3 regions of the Brenneria izadpanahii genome follow, and region 1 is predicted to be linked to each of the others. Evidence: predicted binding sites of a transcription regulator. Region 1 holds the regulator's gene; each other region holds the start of a gene.
What was found. The regulator sigma-54, encoded in region 1, starts transcription at its own class of promoters, with help from an activator protein. The targets are predictions, from matches to a motif close to GTTGGCACANNTTTCGCTNT.
Positions count from the first base shown of each region.

Region 2: a site for sigma-54 is predicted at 3,605-3,624, ahead of glnK (P-II family nitrogen regulator). Genes of this name have one in related genera too.
Region 3: a site for sigma-54 is predicted at 3,291-3,310, ahead of glnA (glutamate--ammonia ligase). Genes of this name have one in related genera too.

Region 1 is NZ_CP050854.1:4,904,884-4,910,702, reverse strand. Features, by position in the region: gene npr (PTS phosphocarrier protein NPr) at 1-180, opposite strand, end outside; gene rapZ (RNase adapter RapZ) at 183-1,034, opposite strand; gene ptsN (PTS IIA-like nitrogen regulatory protein PtsN) at 1,186-1,659, opposite strand; gene hpf (ribosome hibernation promoting factor) at 1,761-2,048, opposite strand; gene rpoN (RNA polymerase factor sigma-54) at 2,071-3,504, opposite strand; gene lptB (LPS export ABC transporter ATP-binding protein) at 3,664-4,389, opposite strand; gene lptA (lipopolysaccharide ABC transporter substrate-binding protein LptA) at 4,393-4,968, opposite strand; gene lptC (LPS export ABC transporter periplasmic protein LptC) at 4,946-5,515, opposite strand; gene kdsC (3-deoxy-manno-octulosonate-8-phosphatase KdsC) at 5,512-5,819, opposite strand, start outside.
Region 2 is NZ_CP050854.1:3,889,169-3,894,987, forward strand. Features, by position in the region: gene HC231_RS17365 (MGMT family protein) at 1-55, shown strand, start outside; gene HC231_RS17370 (YbaY family lipoprotein) at 87-641, opposite strand; gene tesB (acyl-CoA thioesterase II) at 895-1,758, shown strand; gene amtB (ammonium transporter AmtB) at 1,857-3,143, opposite strand; gene glnK (P-II family nitrogen regulator) at 3,180-3,518, opposite strand; gene HC231_RS17390 (SmdB family multidrug efflux ABC transporter permease/ATP-binding protein) at 3,858-5,639, opposite strand; partial or broken gene HC231_RS17395 (SmdA family multidrug ABC transporter permease/ATP-binding protein) at 5,632-5,819, opposite strand, start outside.
Region 3 is NZ_CP050854.1:5,200,600-5,206,418, reverse strand. Features, by position in the region: gene glnG (nitrogen regulation protein NR(I)) at 1-459, opposite strand, end outside; gene glnL (nitrogen regulation protein NR(II)) at 468-1,517, opposite strand; gene glnA (glutamate--ammonia ligase) at 1,804-3,213, opposite strand; gene typA (ribosome-dependent GTPase TypA) at 3,582-5,399, shown strand; gene yihX (glucose-1-phosphatase) at 5,544-5,819, shown strand, end outside.

The DNA of each region.
Region 1 (5,819 bases):
GCCTTTGGCCGAGTCCAGCATCAGCATGGCAATCACGCTGCTGGCCTCCGCTTCGGTGCCGCTGTCATTACGCAATATCACTTCAGCGTCAAAACTTTGCACCAGTTCAAACAGTTGCATGGCGGGACGGGCATGCATACCCAGCTTGTTTTTGATTTCAACGGATTGCCTGACGGTCATGATTATTTACGTTTTTCCAGCGTGCGGTGGCGGGACTGTACATTTTTACCGCGCGAACGGAAATAATCAGCCAGCTGTTCCGCAACATAAACGGAACGGTGTTTGCCGCCGGTACAGCCAATCGCCACGGTCAGATAGCTGCGGTTATTGGTTTCCAGCATGGGCAGCCACAGTTCCAGGTAGCTGCGGGTCTGATAGATAAAATTATGTACTTCGGTATGCCGGTCGAGGAAGGCGGCGACGGGTTTATCCAAACCGGTCATCGGACGTAATTTCGGATCCCAGTGGGGATTGGGCAGAAAGCGGACATCAAATACATAATCGGCGTCGATCGGAATGCCATGCTTGTAGCCGAAGGATTCAAAAACCATCGTCAGTTCACGTTCCCGTTTGCCGAGCAGACGGGTACGCAGCATTTCCGCCAGTTCATGCACCGACATTTCCGAGGTGTCGATGATCAGATCGGCGCGCGATCGCAGCGGTTCCAGCAGATCGTTTTCTTCATCGATGGCGCTTTCCAGCGACAAATTCTTGCTGGACAGCGGGTGCAGGCGGCGGGTATCGCTGTAACGGCGGATCAGCGTATTGCGATCGGCGTCGAGGAACAGCAACTGTGGCGAAAAGCTTTGCGGCAGTTGCGCCATGGCGTGCTCGAATATTTCCGGCGATTCCGGCATATTGCGCACGTCAATGCTGACCGCCGCAGAGATATTCCGCGCGGCCAACGTATTAGCTAACTCCGGCAGTAAAACCACAGGAAGGTTATCTACGCAGTAGAATCCCATATCTTCCAGCGCTCGCAGGGCTACGGATTTCCCTGAGCCTGAGCGACCACTGACGATCATCAGCACCATCTGGCGACTCCCCCCTGGCAACGTGATGGCGAACTATCGCTGCCCCTGTTTTCGATAATGCAATGCCTTCGAGAATACCACTGTTTTCGAGAATACAGCGCACGCTTATTGCAGACTATGCCGCCCTTTATCGCCGGTATCATCACCTGATTTAACCGGCTTCCGTCATAATCTGATACAACTCTTCATCACTTTGCGCGGCGCGCAGACGTCGGCAAACGGTTTTATCGGCCAATCGTTTGGCGACCAGCGAAAGCGTATGTAAATGGGTTTTACATTGTTCTGCGGGAACCAGCAAGGCAAAAAGTAAATCAACGGGTTGGTTATCGACGGCATCGAACGCGACAGGCTGCTCCAACTGGATAAATACCCCGATTGCCCCCAGGACATCCTCCCCTTCAAGTTTACCATGAGGGATGGCGATGCCATTTCCGATACCGGTGCTGCCCATGCGTTCACGAACGAGCAGGGCGTCAAAGATAATCTGAGAGGACAGATTAAGCTGTTTGGCGGCCAGCTCGCTAATGATTTCCAATGCTCGTTTCTTGCTTTGGCAATGGACGGCGCTTCGGGTGCACTCGGGGCGTAACACGGTGCTGAGTTGCAATATGGGATCGTTGTTCATTTTATATTCACTTGACGACACGTTCATTCACTTCCGATGAGCCTGGCCCATAGGTTTTATGGGCCAGGTCTGTTCTCTGGCTAAATGACCAGAGAGGAAAATCAGTGCTGTTTGAGCTTGTCTTTATGCTTGGTCAACTGCCGGGCCAGTTTATCGATCAACAAATCGATAGCGGCGTACATATCTTCCGCTTCCGATGTCGCATGCAGCTCTCCGCCATTAACGTGAAGCGTGGCGTCGGCGATTTTTTGCACTTTCTCCACTTTAAGTATCACATTGACCTGATTAATGCGGTCAAAAAATTGCTCCAGCTTGGCAAATTTTGTATTCACGAAATCGCGTAGAGGTTCGGTAATTTCGATATGATGTCCGGTAATGTTGAGCTGCATAGCGTCTTCCTTCTAGTTGAGATCAAACCAGCTGTTTACGCTGATTTGATGGTGGGATAGATAAAGACTCTCGATATTTAGCGACGGTACGGCGCGCCACAATAATTCCCTGCTCGGAGAGCAGCGTGGTGAGTTTGCTGTCGCTTAACGGTTTGGCGGGGTTTTCCGCAGCGATCAGCTTCTTGACCAGCGCCCGGATCGCCGTTGAGGAGGCTTCACCTCCATTGTCGGTATTCACGTGACTGGAGAAGAAGTATTTTAGTTCAAAAATGCCGCGCGGACTGTGCAGAAACTTCTGCGTCGTCACACGGGAAATCGTGGATTCGTGCATATCAACGACCTGGGCAATATCCGCCAGGACCATCGGTTTCATGAATTCCTCGCCCTGATCAAAGAATTCCTGCTGCTGTTCGACGATGCAGCGGGTGACTTTGAGCAGCGTATCATTACGGCTTTCCAAACTCTTTATTAACCAGCGGGCTTCCTGTAAATGGCTACGGATAAACTGACCGTCGCTGTCGCTGCGCACGCTGTTGCCCAGCGCGGCATATTGCTGATTAATCTGCAGCCGGGGGATGCTGTCGGTATTTAACTCCACCACCCAGCGGCCATGAATCTTCCGCACCAGAACGTCTGGGATAACATATTCCGATTCGCCGGTATTGATTGACTGGCCCGGACGGGGATCGAGGGATTGAATCAGCGCCAGCGCCTCTTTCAGCACCTCTTCTTTCAGCCGGGTGGTGCGGATCAAACTGCGGAAATCATGATTCGCCAGCAGGTCGAGATAATCGCTGACAATCAATCGGGCTTCCGCCAGGCGCGGGGTATCGTCCGCGAACTGGGAAAGCTGAACCAGCAGACAGTCGCGCAGATCGCGAGCCGCAACGCCGACGGGATCAAAACGCTGAACCCGTTTCAGCACCGCTTCAACCTCATCCAGCGTGACGTTTTCGTCGCCGATGCTGTCGAGAATATCTTCCAGCGGCACGGTGAGATAACCCGTGTTGTCCACGGCATCGACGATGGACGTCGCTATGGCGGCATCGGTATCGGAAAAAGGCGTTAGTTCGACCTGCCACATCAGGTAATCCTGCAGGGTTTGGGTAGTTTCCCCCTGGTAGATCGGCAATTCCTCATCGCGATAATCGGTGCCGGTGCCGGATGGCGTGCCTGCGGAATAGATCTCGTCCCAGGTCGCGTCAAGCGGCAACTCTTCCGGCATATCTTTTTGTTCAAGCGCCTCACCGGTATCCAGTGAATCGCTGTCTGTGGTTTCAAATGACTCTATTTCTTCGTGATTATCCGTTTGCTCAAGTAACGGATTGCTTTCCAGCGCCAGTTGAATCTCTTGTTGCAGTTCAAGCGTGGACAACTGCAACAGACGGATTGCCTGCTGTAGCTGTGGAGTCATGGCCAGTTGCTGGCTAAGCCTGAGTTGCAAACCTTGCTTCATAAGTTGCGCTAACTTCCTTATATTCCCTTTAGCTTTCCGGTCACAGCGCCGCCGTTTCCCTGCCGAACCCCGCTTAAAATAAGGGAAATCATTCGGTTACCGCTTTGCTGCATCCTGAAATCTATCGGATATAGAACATGCGATAAAGCTCATACCCTATCAGAGTCTAAAGCCTTCGCCCAAATAGACGCGTTTGACCTGTTCGTCGGCCAGTATCTCCGTCGGTGAACCGTGAGCGATTAAATGCCCCTGACTGACGATATAGGCGCGCTCACAGACATCCAGCGTTTCGCGGACATTATGATCGGTTATCAACACGCCCAGTCCGCTGTCACGCAGATGTTCTATTATTTTTTTTATATCAATCACCGAAATGGGGTCAACACCGGCAAAAGGTTCATCCAGCAGGATGAATTTCGGATTCGCCGCCAGTGCGCGGGCAATTTCCACCCGGCGTCTTTCCCCACCGGAGAGCGATTGTCCCAGACTATCGCGCAAATGAATAATATGGAATTCTTCCATCAGTTCATTCGCCCGATCTTCCTGCTGCTCCGTGGTTAGATCCTTGCGGATCTGCAATACCGCCATCAGATTGTCATACACGCTTAACCGGCGAAAGATCGAGGCTTCCTGCGGCAGGTAGCCGATCCCCCTAAGCGCGCGATCGTGGAGCGGAAGCAGACTGATATCTTCGTCATCAATCACGATCCGCCCAGCGTCACGCTGGACAATGCCCACAACCATATAAAACGTTGTGGTTTTCCCGGCGCCGTTCGGGCCCAATAGGCCGACAATTTCACCGGAATTGACCGTCAGGCTGACATCTTCCACGACCTTACGGCCTTTATACGCCTTAGCCAGGTTTTCTGCGATTAATGTTGCCATAAGTTATTCAGTGACTCGTGGTTTCGGTTGTTGAGAATTGGAGGTTTGTTCCTTGTTCTCTTTTTGCTGAAGTTGAGAGGGAACCAATACCGTGGTAACACGTTTGCCTTTGTCGCTGAATGCCTCCATCTGCTGCTGCTTCACCAAATAAGTGATGCGGTCGCCTTTGACGTTGCTATCCAACTGTTCCAGATAAGCGTCGCCGGTCAGCACCAGAAAATCATTAGCCAACTCGTAACGGATTTTTTGGGCGCGCCCTTTCACCGGCTTGCCGTTGTCCTGCATTTGGTAAAACGTGACCGGGTTGCCGTATCCTTCCACCACCTCGCGCCCCTGCGCGCCCTGTGGACGGGTTACGACCACCTTATCGGCTTTTACCTCGATCGTTCCCTGTTTGACCACCACGTTACCGGTAAAGGTCACGGTGTTGCCCTGCATATCCAGGGACTGCTGTGCTGAATCAATGTGAATGGGCTGGTTGCTGTCCCCCGTCACGGCAAAGGCCGAAACGCTAACGGTTAACAGCGAACTGGCGATCAGGGCGGTGCGCAGCGGATTATTTATTGTTTTGGATTTCATAGGAGGTTTTTACCTTTTCGATCAACTCGGCTGTTTTTTCACGCAGATTACCACGCATTTTCATCCCGTTAGAGGTGAAACTGGCGCCATACAGGGTAACCTCGTCGTCGGAAGAGACATCCTGCGTTACCAGATTGACCTGGGCGTTGTCGGTTTTAATCCGCTCCAACTGTGAATCATTCGTCAGACTGTTGACCTCGACGTGGCCATACAGGTAGAGCATTTTTTCTTTGGTCAGCTTGGCGCGATCGGCGCGCACCGACCAGGTGGCCGTCCCCTGGTCGTTGAACAGCGTAGCGACGGGGGTTGTAAACCAACTGAGCTGCTCGTCATCGAAATACTCCGCTTTATCTGCAATCAGTCGATAGCTCAGTTTGCCGGCCGGGCTGTAAACCAGCGTCGTGGTTTTCTCGCTGGTATAAACCGGCGTCGCATCCGTCGGGGTATCCGACTGCGGCTCGGTATCCTGATCGGTTAAATTCCAGCCGATCAAAATAAGCACCAGCAGCGCCAGTAAGGCTGTCAGCCAACGCTTTGTTTTACTCATATCGACAACCCTTTGGCATCTTCCAGCTTATCTTGTGAGAGCAGAATTAAATCGCAAAGTTCACGAACCGCGCCGCGCCCGCCTGCGATGCGAGTGACGTAGTCCGCCCGCGGCAGCAGCATAGGATGCGCATCCGCGACGGCAACGCTCAGCCCCACTTGAGACATTACCGGCCAGTCGATCAGATCATCGCCGATATAGGCCGCCTGGCTGGCATTCACCGACAGTTTATCCAACAGATCGTTGAAGGCCAAAATCTTGTCCGATTGTCCCTGGTAAAGATGCGAGATCCCCAGCGTTTCAC
Region 2 (5,819 bases), 1.0 Mb from region 1:
TAACAAGCAGGGCAAAATCGACCTCGCTACGTTCCGTTGGCAGTCCGTGCCATAACATCATGGCACGGCCCCGCCTTAGGCTGTTTTTACCAAACAGATTGAACTGGTTGCGATGACGGCAACATTTTTGATGGCGCAGGCGAAGAAGGTTCAGCGCCTTGCACCGGCAAAGGTACGGACGTTACGGGCACCATAACCAGATCGGCATTATTTACGCCATTGGTGATCACCGGCAAGACATTTTCCGTCACCATCGACACCCTGTTATTTATCGCGATAGCCGCGCTGAGTAAAATACGGGCATGGGGTTGAATGTCAGCCGGATTATACGGTAACGCAAATGTGAAAGGAGCCTGTTTCCCCTCGGTGCGGGTTACATGCTGGCTGATCACTTTTGAAGGCGCATCGGACAATGATGCATCGGACACCGTAACCGTCAATACCGCATCGGCCGGTAAGGCAATACGCTGGCGAATATTCACCGTCCCGGTAACGGAAGGCATTGATACCGCTGGATGTTGGGTAGAAGCAGCGGTTACGGATGCCCCGGTTTCAGGCGACACGCCATAATCATTCCTGTCGGCGCAGGCTGCCAAAGTCATTGATAACGTGATACTGCCTAAGATATGCCATAATTTCATTTCGGTCAGTCTCCTTTGTTATTGTCAGACTGCCGGCATCAGAAAAACCGGCGTTCACTTATTTCGATAGATGCCAAAGAGCGGAAAGTCAATTACAGCGACTTGAAAAATGATGAATATAAGTAGTATGAATCACGCAATAGCACAATTGATAGTGCAATATTCTGATATTCCTCTGATAAATAATTTAAATTACTGAATTCAACTCGTTAGCTGCTTAATTTAGAGACGTTCAACCAATGAGAACAACACTATGAGCCAGGCACTACAAAACCTCCTCGATCTGCTCAATTTGGAAAAAATCGAGGAAGGGTTATTTCGGGGAAACAGCGATGACTTGGGGCTGCGACAGGTGTTTGGCGGACAGGTAGTGAGTCAGGCGATGTCGGCGGCTAAACAAACCGTGCCGGCAGACCGTAAAATCCATTCATTCCATAGCTATTTCCTGCTACCTGGAGATAGTCAGAAACCTATTATTTACGATGTGGAAAACCTGCGTGACGGCAATAGTTTCAGCGCTCGCCGGGTCAACGCCATTCAGAATGGTAAACCGATATTTTATATGATGGCCTCGTTTCAAAGCCACGAGGCTGGGTTTGAACATCAGAATGTAATGCCTGTTGTTATTCCCCCTGAAGAACTCAAGTCAGAGCAGGAAATCGCGCAAAGTCTCGCGCATTTACTGCCGCTACAATTCCGTGAAAAATTTACCAGACCCAGGCCCATTGAATTTCGCCCGGTAAAGTTTCACAACCCATTAAAAGGGAAAGTGGAGGAGCCAGTACGACATGTCTGGTGCCGTGCCAATGGCCCGTTGCCTGACGATGAAAGAATTCATCAGTACCTGCTTGGCTACACGTCCGACTGTAATTTTCTGTTAACCGCATTACAACCGCATGGCGTTGGTTTTCTGGAGCCAGGCATGCAGGTCGCCACTATCGATCACTCAATGTGGTTCCATCGTGATTTCCGGCTGGATGATTGGTTGTTATACGCGGTAGAAAGCACCTCGGCTTCGGGCGCCAGAGGGTTTGTACGTGGGCAATTCTATACCAGAGAAGGCGTGCTGGTTGCTTCCAGCGTGCAGGAGGGAGTGATACGCCATCACCGCCATTAAAGCCTTAAAAACGCGATTGACGGAGCCAGGAAGCAGGATAAAGAAACAGGGCGTGGATATTATCCGACGCCCTGCTTATCAATGAAGATTCACATTACTTACTGGTTGTAAGCATTCTCGCCATGGCTGTTGACGTCCAGGCCTTCGCGTTCCTGTTCTTCCGGTACGCGCAGACCAACGACCATATCGGCCACTTTGAAAGCGATAAAGGAAACAACGCCAGTCCATACGAAGCAGACAATAACGCTGAACAGCTGAACCCAAACCTGGTGAGCCATGGTTACGCCTTCCGCATAACCCACACCGCCCAGAGAAGCCGAGGTGAAAACGCCCGTCAGGATACAACCTACGATACCGCAAACGCCATGGACGCCGAACACATCACACGGGTCATCAACGCGCAGCCATCTTTTCAAGACGGTCACACCCCACAGACCAGCGATACCAGCGGCGATGCCGATGATCAGGCCGCCGCCGACGCCAACTGTACCTGCCGCCGGCGTAATCGCAACCAACCCGGCGATACAACCGGAACATGCACCCAACAAAGAAGGCTTGCCACGCGCCATCCACTCACCGACAACCCATGCCAGGATCGCAGCGGCAGTAGCGACGACGGTATTGAGGAAAGCCAGACCGGCAATTTCGTTAGCGGCCCCGGCAGAACCGGCGTTAAAACCAAACCAGCCGATGTAGAGAATCGCCGTACCAATAAATACCATTGGCAGATTATGCGGCTTAAGCGCTTCTTTACCGAAACCGGCGCGTTTGCCCAGCAGGTAAGCGCCGACCAAACCAGCGACAGCGGCGTTAATATGCACCACCGTACCACCGGCAAAATCCAGCGCGCCATCAGCAGCCAGATAACCGCCGCCCCATACCATGTGAGTCATCGGCAGGTAAGAGAAAGTCAGCCACAGCGCAACGAAAATCAGCACGGCGGAGAAACGCACGCGTTCAGCGATGGCGCCCACAATCAGCCCTACGGTAATACATGCGAAAGAGGCCTGATAAGCGACGTGAATGTACTGGTAGAAAGTACCGGTAATCGAATCAATGGCGATGCCCTTCAGCATGAAGTTGGAAAAACCGCCGAAGAACGAATTGCCTTCGCTAAAGGCCAGGCTATAGCCATACACAACCCATAAAATACAAACCAGCGCAAAAGAGACAATCACCTGCGACAACATGGAAAGTACGTTTTTAGAACGAATCAAACCGCCATAAAACAGCGCAATCCCAGGTATAGTCATAAAAAGTACCAAAGCGGTACAAATCATAATAAAAGCATTATCTGCTTTATCGATCGTGGGTGCTGCAGCCATAGCCCAGGACGGGAGCAAAGCAGCCACACCAAGACCCAATGAGGAGACAAGTTTTTTCATTTTCATCCATCCCTATTAACGAATCTAAGTCAGGTGTTAAAGTGCGGCTTCGTCAGTTTCGCCGGTACGAATACGAATAACCCTTTGTAATTCAGCGACAAAAATTTTGCCGTCACCAATTTTTCCGGTATAGGCCGCTTTACTAATCACATCAATGACTTCATCGAGCTGATCATCAGCTATTGCGATGTCAATTTTCACTTTTGGTAAAAAGTTAACGCTGTACTCCGCGCCGCGATACAGTTCCGCATGCCCTTTCTGGCGTCCAAAACCTTTCACTTCAGTGACCGTTAGTCCCTGAATGCCAACGGAAGATAATGCTTCACGCACATCTTCCAGTTTGAATGGTTTTATTACCACAGTAACCAGTTTCATTCATCATCCCCCTAACCGTTAAGTTCAGACTTGCGCCCGCTGCTATCTCGGATTTCCATCATTTCGAATTATCTTCACGCAATGATAAAGCAAAGGATGTGCCATAAATGATTTATCTGGCAGATATCAGGTAGGAGAACGCGGGCAAGGTCTATTAACGGCAGGATGCATGCCGCCGTAAAAAGAAAAACTTATAAAAGAGGGGCAGACAATGCACCAATGTAGTGCACTGAGAGTAATCTTAGTGCATTGGGGCTAAAAACAGAATGAATATGCTTAGTGATGGTGCGAAGCAAACATTAACCATCCATTACCGTCGGTATTTGAACGCGCGCCGGCTTACGATACGGTAACGGACTCATGAATCGCTGCAGCCGCCAGCTCTTCCCCAGCCAACTGCAACTGATACATCTGGTAATAACGCCCCTTCCGGGCCAACAACTGCTGATGCGTACCCTGTTCGACGGCCTGTCCATGATGGAGCACCATAATGGTGTCGGCCTCGACAATTGTCGATAAACGATGAGCAATAACAATCAGCGTCGTTTGGGCCCGAATAATATTCAACGCCTTTTGCACCGCCTGCTCAGTGCCGGAGTCAATATTCGCCGTCGCCTCATCCAATATCAGGATTTTGGGCGTCTGTACCAATACCCGGGCTATCGCCAGCAGTTGTTTCTGTCCCGTTGACAGATTGTTGCCCTGCTCTCCAATCGGAGTATGCAATCCATCAGGGAACGAATGCACCAACTCGGACAGCTGTACAATGTCCAGCACTCGCCATACTTCATCTTCAGCGATATCGCGCCCCAGCGTAACGTTCATATACATAGATTCGGCCAGCACCACCGGATCCTGCTGCACCATCGCCACATTACGGCGTAAAACCTGATGCGATAACGTTTGCAGCGGGCGTCCGTCCAGGCGGATCTCGCCTTCATCGGGCGGGTAATATCCCATCAACAGATTAGCCAACGTACTCTTACCGCTGCCGGTATGACCGACCAGCGCCACAAATCCCCGTTCAGGAATGGTCAGCGAGATATGCCGCAAAACCTTTTTCCCCGAACCATAAGAGAAAGAAACATCATCAATCTCAACACGTCCGTGAGAAAGTGTCCGCATATCATCGCCATAGCCTTGCTTCACGCCGTCCATCAGTTCGAAGATCCGTTCACCGGCGACCACCGCCTGCTGCAACATCGACTGTTGAGTCGTCATCTCAATCAGCGGCTCATTCAGGCGACCAAGATAGTTAATAAACGCATACAGAACACCGACGCCGACCGAACCTACGGAGTTGAAGCCAAATTGCATCAACAGCCCGCACAATACCATTGCCGAAAACAGGCTAAGCAACGGGCGCAGCAGAAAGCCATCAAGGCGCAACGTTTGCATACGCGCCCGATAATGCGCCCAACTGGTATCGCTCAGCCGCTCGCCAAACCGGGCCTGCTGGCGGAATTGCTGAATAACGCCCATGCCGTTGATAATTTCATTAAAGCCGTCATTGATATCCGCCAGATAACTGCGAACCCGACGAACAATAGGCGTGCTGTAACGTTGATAAATCAGCATGACAGTCAACACGGCCGGGAAGATCGTCAGCGCAACCAGCGCCATCCGCCAATCCAAGCTGAACATAGCCACCAGCATGGCGCCGATCAGCGCCGCGCTGCGTAATGCGGTTGACACCACCATGACATACAGATCTTTCACCACCTCCGTATCGTTCGTTACACGGGATATCAATTGCCCTACCGGCTGGGTGTCAAAAGTGCTAAGAGGCTGGCGCAGCGCCGCATCCATGACATCAATGCGCAGCTGTTGCACCACCCCGACCGCTATCCGATTAAATAACAGCGCCTGAAAATATTGCAGCGCCGCGGCTAAAATCTGTAACAGAAGATAGGCGCAGGCCAATCCCGCAGCCAATGCGAGCGGAAACTCGCCTTTTGCAACCAGATTATCAATGAAATAGCTCACCAGTACCGGGCCGGAAACCTCGGCGGCGGCGGCAATCCATAGCATCAGCATCGCCAGCGCCAACGGCTTTCGCCACGGCGAACCATAAGCCAGCAGCCGCTTTAAGGTAGGCCAAAGCTGTTTAGGGCTATTCATTGGTTTCCCCTTCCGCCAGCGGCACATCATCCAGCGCGGCCTCTAATTGTTGATAGCGATACATATCCCGATACCAGCCAAATTGCGCGACAAGTTCGCGGTGGTTACCCCGTTGGACCGCCTGTCCACGCTGCAGTACCAAAATTTCATTTGCTTCCGTCAAGGCAGAGAGGCGGTGGG
Region 3 (5,819 bases), 300 kb from region 1:
CCGGAATACATCCTGCATTGCAGGCGCTTCGCCGATGATGTCCGTTGTCGGGCCATTCATTGGCTGGTTGCGGACGGGCTGCTGTTGTTCCAAATAGTGACTGATTGCGCGTTCGACCAAGGCGACCGCTTCATCAATATCAAATGGTTTTGGTAAATAATCAAAAGCGCCCTGTTGATAAGCGCTGACGGCGGCGTCAAGATCGGAATGCGCCGTCATAATAATGACCGGCAGCATCGGATGCCGTTGTTTTATCTGCTGCAATAACGCCAGTCCGTCCATTCCCGGCATACGGATATCTGACAGCAGTACGTCCGGCGTTTGCGTCGCCAGCGCGTGCAGCGCCTGATTCCCGTTATCGAATGTGGCGCAGGTTAAGCCCGCGCCAGTGAGCGCACGCTCGAGTACCCAACGGATGGAGCTATCGTCATCGACAATCCAGACTATCCCTCGTTGCATTGTGAACCTCACTGGCGAATGGGCAGGTAAACCGAAAATTCGGTATGGCCTGGCCAACTGTTAAATTCAATTTTACCGGAGTGTTGATCGATAAGGTTGCGGGCAATCGATAATCCCAGACCGGTGCCGCCCTCGCGTCCGCTTACCATGGGATAAAACAATGTATCCTGTAATTGCGCGGGAACGCCGGGCCCGTCATCTTCAATATCAATGCGAGCGGCAAGGCGATAACGGACACCATGTAAAGTGAGCTGAAATGCGGTTCTGGTTCGTAAGGTAATGGTGCCGCCTTCCTTTCCTAAAGCCTGCAACGCGTTACGAGTGATATTCAGCAAAACCTGCTCTATCTGATCCGGATCGTGAGTAAGTTCCGGCAGGCTTGGATCGTAATCCCTTACCAGCGTTACGTTATCTGGTTTTTCCAGGGAAACCAGCTGGCATACGCGTTCCGCAACCTGATGGATGCTTTGCGTGACGTGCAGGCCGGGCTGTTGCGGGCCAAGCAGCCGGTCGACCAGATTACGCAGGCGATCCGCCTGTTCGATAATGACTTTGGTATATTCGGTCAACGTTGGATCAGGCAATGCTTTCGAGAGCAGCTGCGCGGCTCCGCGTAATCCGCCAAGCGGATTTTTAATCTCGTGAGCCAGCCCTCTGACCAAATCGCGGGCAGCTTGCTGTTGAGCCTGCTGAAGTTGTTCCTGGCTAAGGCGGCGTTGGTTATCCATCGGCGCCATCTCCAGCAGAATGAAACTGTTGGGCATCCGCTGGGCGGTGAGCGACATGATGTGCGCTTTGCCGTCTACAACAATGGTGACTTCGTTATCCGTAAAACCTTGCCCTGAATCCAGACTCTCACGCATCAAATCTATATTCAGAGAAAAATATCCCAGCAAATCTGGCAGAGGCGTACCTGATAATTTACGGGAACTCTGGGCCAATAATTGTTGCGCCGCCGGGTTGGAATAATGAATAGCCAGATCGTTATCCAATAACAATATGCTGTTTATTAAAGAATTTAGGATCTGCCCAGCATCGGGCAGCGTGCCTGTTGCCATAACGCAGACTCCCGCACCATATGAGTGCATAGTATTGTAGATTATAGATATGATGTAGCAACTTCAGAGCCCGTGGAGAAAAAAGCCCATCATAAGATGGGCTGAAAAGTTTCCACGGCAACAAAAAATTTCCAGGAGAAATTTTTAACGTCGCGCCGCGACGGCCCTCCTGATGCGACGGGCATGAACAAAACCCATCACAAAAACATAACATCAATAAATTAGCTGTCTTACGGCAGCCCGAACGTCAGCGCGATCGGACTACCGGCGGTTAAGCGCTTAGTAATTAAACGCTGTAGTACAGTTCAAACTCAACCGGATGCGGAGTCATGCGAACGCGGTCGTCTTCTGATTTACGCAGCGCGATATAAGCATCGATCGCATCATCGGTGAATACGCCGCCGCGGGTCAGGAACTCACGGTCTGCATTCAGCGCGTTCAGCGCTTCTTCCAGAGAACCGGCTACGGTTGGGATTTCGCTCGCTTCTTCCGGCGGCAGATCGTACAGGTTCTTATCCATGGCATCGCCAGGATGGATCTTGTTGATGATACCGTCCAGGCCGGCCATCAGCAGCGCGGAGAATGCCAGGTATGGGTTGGCTGCCGGATCCGGGAAGCGAACTTCAATGCGGCGCGCTTTCGGGCTGGCGACCACCGGGATACGGATGGAAGCGGAACGGTTACGAGCGGAGTAAGCCAGCATGACCGGCGCTTCGTAGCCAGGGACCAGACGTTTGTAAGAGTTGGTGGTCGGGTTGGCCAGCGCGTTGATCGCTTTGGCGTGTTTGATGATACCGCCGATGTAGTACAGCGCGGTTTCGGACAGGCCGCCGTATTTGTCGCCGGAGAACAGGTTTGCGCCGTCTTTGGACAGAGACATGTGGCAGTGCATACCTGAACCGTTGTCGCCGAACATCGGTTTCGGCATGAATGTTGCGGTTTTGCCGAAAGCATGAGCGACGTTATGGACAACGTATTTGTAAATCTGGATTTCATCCGCTTTTTTGGTCATGGAGTTGAAGCGGGTTGCCACTTCGTTCTGACCAGCGGTTGCCACTTCGTGGTGATGCGCTTCAACAACCAGGCCCATTTCTTCCATGGTCAGACACATGGTGGAACGGATGTCCTGTGATGAATCGACCGGAGGAACCGGGAAGTAACCGCCTTTGATTGCCGGACGGTGGCCTTTGTTGCCGCCTTCGTATTCTTTGTTGGAGTTCCAGGCGCCTTCGATGTCATCGATAGTGACGTGAGAGCCGGAGATGCTGCTGCCGAAACGAACGTCGTCGAACAGGAAGAATTCAGGTTCCGGCCCAAACAGTACGGTGTCGGCGATACCGGAAGAACGCAGGAAGTCTTCAGCACGTTTAGAGATAGAGCGCGGGTCGCGGTCATAACCCTGCATGGTGCCTGGTTCCAGAATGTCACAGCGGATGATCAGCGTGGCTTCTTCATAGAAAGGATCGAGGACTGCGGTGCTGGCATCTGGCATCAGTACCATGTCGGATTCGTTAATACCTTTCCAGCCGCCAATCGAGGAACCATCAAACATTTTGCCTTCTTCGAAGAAGTCGGCGTCAACCTGGTGAGCTGGAATGGTGACGTGCTGTTCTTTGCCTTTGGTATCAGTAAAGCGTAAATCAACGAACTTTACTTCATGTTCATTCAGCATCGTCAAAACGTGTTCTGCGGACATACTTGGTTCTCCCGATTGTCATTTATCGTCGTGGAACGAATATCGTTGTAGATTGATGTTGTTACCGTGAGTAGACTAAAGCTAAAAGTGTGCCAACTTTTTAAATTAATGCTATGTGTTGCCACTTGGGGCTTTCCCCTCAAGACACGCTGCACCATTATAGCTTGTAGCACCAAAATGGTGCTTTATTTGCGAACTAATGCACTAGTGTGGTGCATTAATGATCGCTTGTAGCGTTTTTGCACCGTGAAAGGGATCACAAAGTAAGCAGTATCGGGTTGTTTACGATTGATGCTTGTGATCCTGTTTAGTCTCTCGATTAATACGTGTACAATAGCGCGCTATTTCTAAATGCCTGAGGCAAAGCTGTGATCGAAAATTTGCGTAACATCGCCATTATTGCGCACGTTGACCATGGGAAAACCACCCTGGTCGATAAGTTGTTGCAACAATCCGGAACTTTCGGAGAACGTACAGAAGCAACCGAACGTGTAATGGACTCCAACGATTTGGAGAAAGAGCGTGGAATAACCATTCTCGCCAAAAATACCGCCATTAACTGGAAAGACTACCGCATTAATATCGTGGATACCCCCGGACACGCCGACTTCGGCGGTGAGGTTGAACGTGTAATGTCGATGGTTGACTCGGTGCTGTTAGTCGTTGATGCAATGGATGGCCCGATGCCGCAGACCCGTTTCGTGACCAAAAAAGCATTTGCTAATGGTCTGAAGCCGATCGTGGTAATCAACAAAGTTGACCGTCCTGGCGCCCGTCCAGACTGGGTTGTCGATCAGGTGTTCGACCTGTTCGTGAACCTGGATGCAACGGACGAACAACTGGATTTCCCCATCGTTTATGCTTCCGCATTAAACGGCATTGCCGGTCTGGATCATAACGACATGGCAAGCGATATGACGCCGCTGTTTGAAGCGATCGTCAAACATGTTGACGCGCCGAAGGTCGATCGCGACGGTCCTTTGCAGATGCAGATCTCCCAGTTGGATTACAACAGCTATGTCGGCGTTATCGGCATCGGCCGTATCAAACGCGGCGTGGTCAAACCTAACCAGCAGGTCACGATTATCGACAGCGAAGGGAAAACCCGCAACGGTAAAGTCGGTAAAGTCCTGGGCCATATGGGCCTGGAACGTATCGAAACCACGCTGGCGGAAGCGGGCGATATCATCGCCATCACCGGTTTGGGTGAGCTGAATATCTCCGATACCATCTGCGATCCCAATACGGTTGAAGCGTTGCCGGCGTTGAGCGTTGATGAGCCGACGGTAACCATGTTCTTCTGTGTTAACACCTCTCCGTTCTGTGGCAAGGAAGGGAAGTTTGTGACTTCTCGTCAGATCCTGGATCGTCTGAAAAAAGAGCTGGTTCACAACGTGGCGCTGCGCGTTGAAGAAACGGAAGATGCGGATGCGTTCCGTGTTTCCGGCCGTGGCGAACTTCATCTGTCGGTACTGATTGAAAACATGCGCCGCGAAGGGTTTGAACTTGCGGTATCTCGTCCGAAAGTTATCAACCGCGTTATCGACGGCCGCAATCAGGAACCGTTCGAAAACGTCACGCTGGATATTGAAGAACAGCACCAGGGCGCGGTCATGCAGGCCATGGGCGAACGTAAGGGCGATGTGAAAAACATGGTCCCGGATGGCAAGGGTCGTATCCGTCTGGATTACCTGATCCCGGCTCGCGGCCTGATTGGCTTCCGTACCGAATTCATGACCATGACATCCGGTACCGGTCTGCTGTACTCCACTTTCAGCCACTACGATGACGTACGTCCGGGCGATATCGGCCAACGTCAGAACGGCGTGCTGATTTCCAATGGTCAGGGTAAAGCCGTCGCGTTTGCGCTGTTCGGTCTGCAAGATCGCGGTAAACTGTTCCTGGGTCACGGCGCGGAAGTGTATGAAGGCCAGATCATCGGTATCCACTCCCGTTCCAACGATCTGACGGTAAACTGCCTGACCGGTAAGAAACTGACCAACATGCGTGCTTCCGGTACGGATGAAGCGACGACGCTGGTTCCGGCAATCAAAATGTCGCTGGAGCAGGCGCTGGAGTTTATCGATGATGACGAACTGGTTGAAGTAACGCCGCTGTCGGTTCGTATCCGTAAGCGTTATCTGACGGAAAACGATCGTCGACGCGCTAATCGCGGCGGAAACTGATTTTTCTGCCGTTTGGCGTATAACAGGGCACCTTCGGGTGCCCTGAGTTTTATTGATACACTTCGCTTTGATCTCCCCGCTGTTCAGTTTTGCCATTTCCCGTTACAGTAAAAAATCCTACGGTTACAGCAGAAGGAAAGTGCCATGCTTTATATCTTTGATTTGGGCAATGTTGTCATTGATATTGATTTCAACCGTGTATTAGGCGTATGGAGCAGGTTGAGCAGTGCGCCGCTGGCCACTCTGAAAGAGCGGTTTGTGATGGGCGAAACCTTTGAACAGCATGAATGCGGTGAAATCAGTGATGAAGCGTTTGCCGAGCAGTTATGCCATGAAATGGGCATCGCGCTGAGCTTTGAGCAGTTTTCCGCAGGCTGGCAGGCTATTTTTGTCGCATTGCGTCCCGAAGTCATCAATATC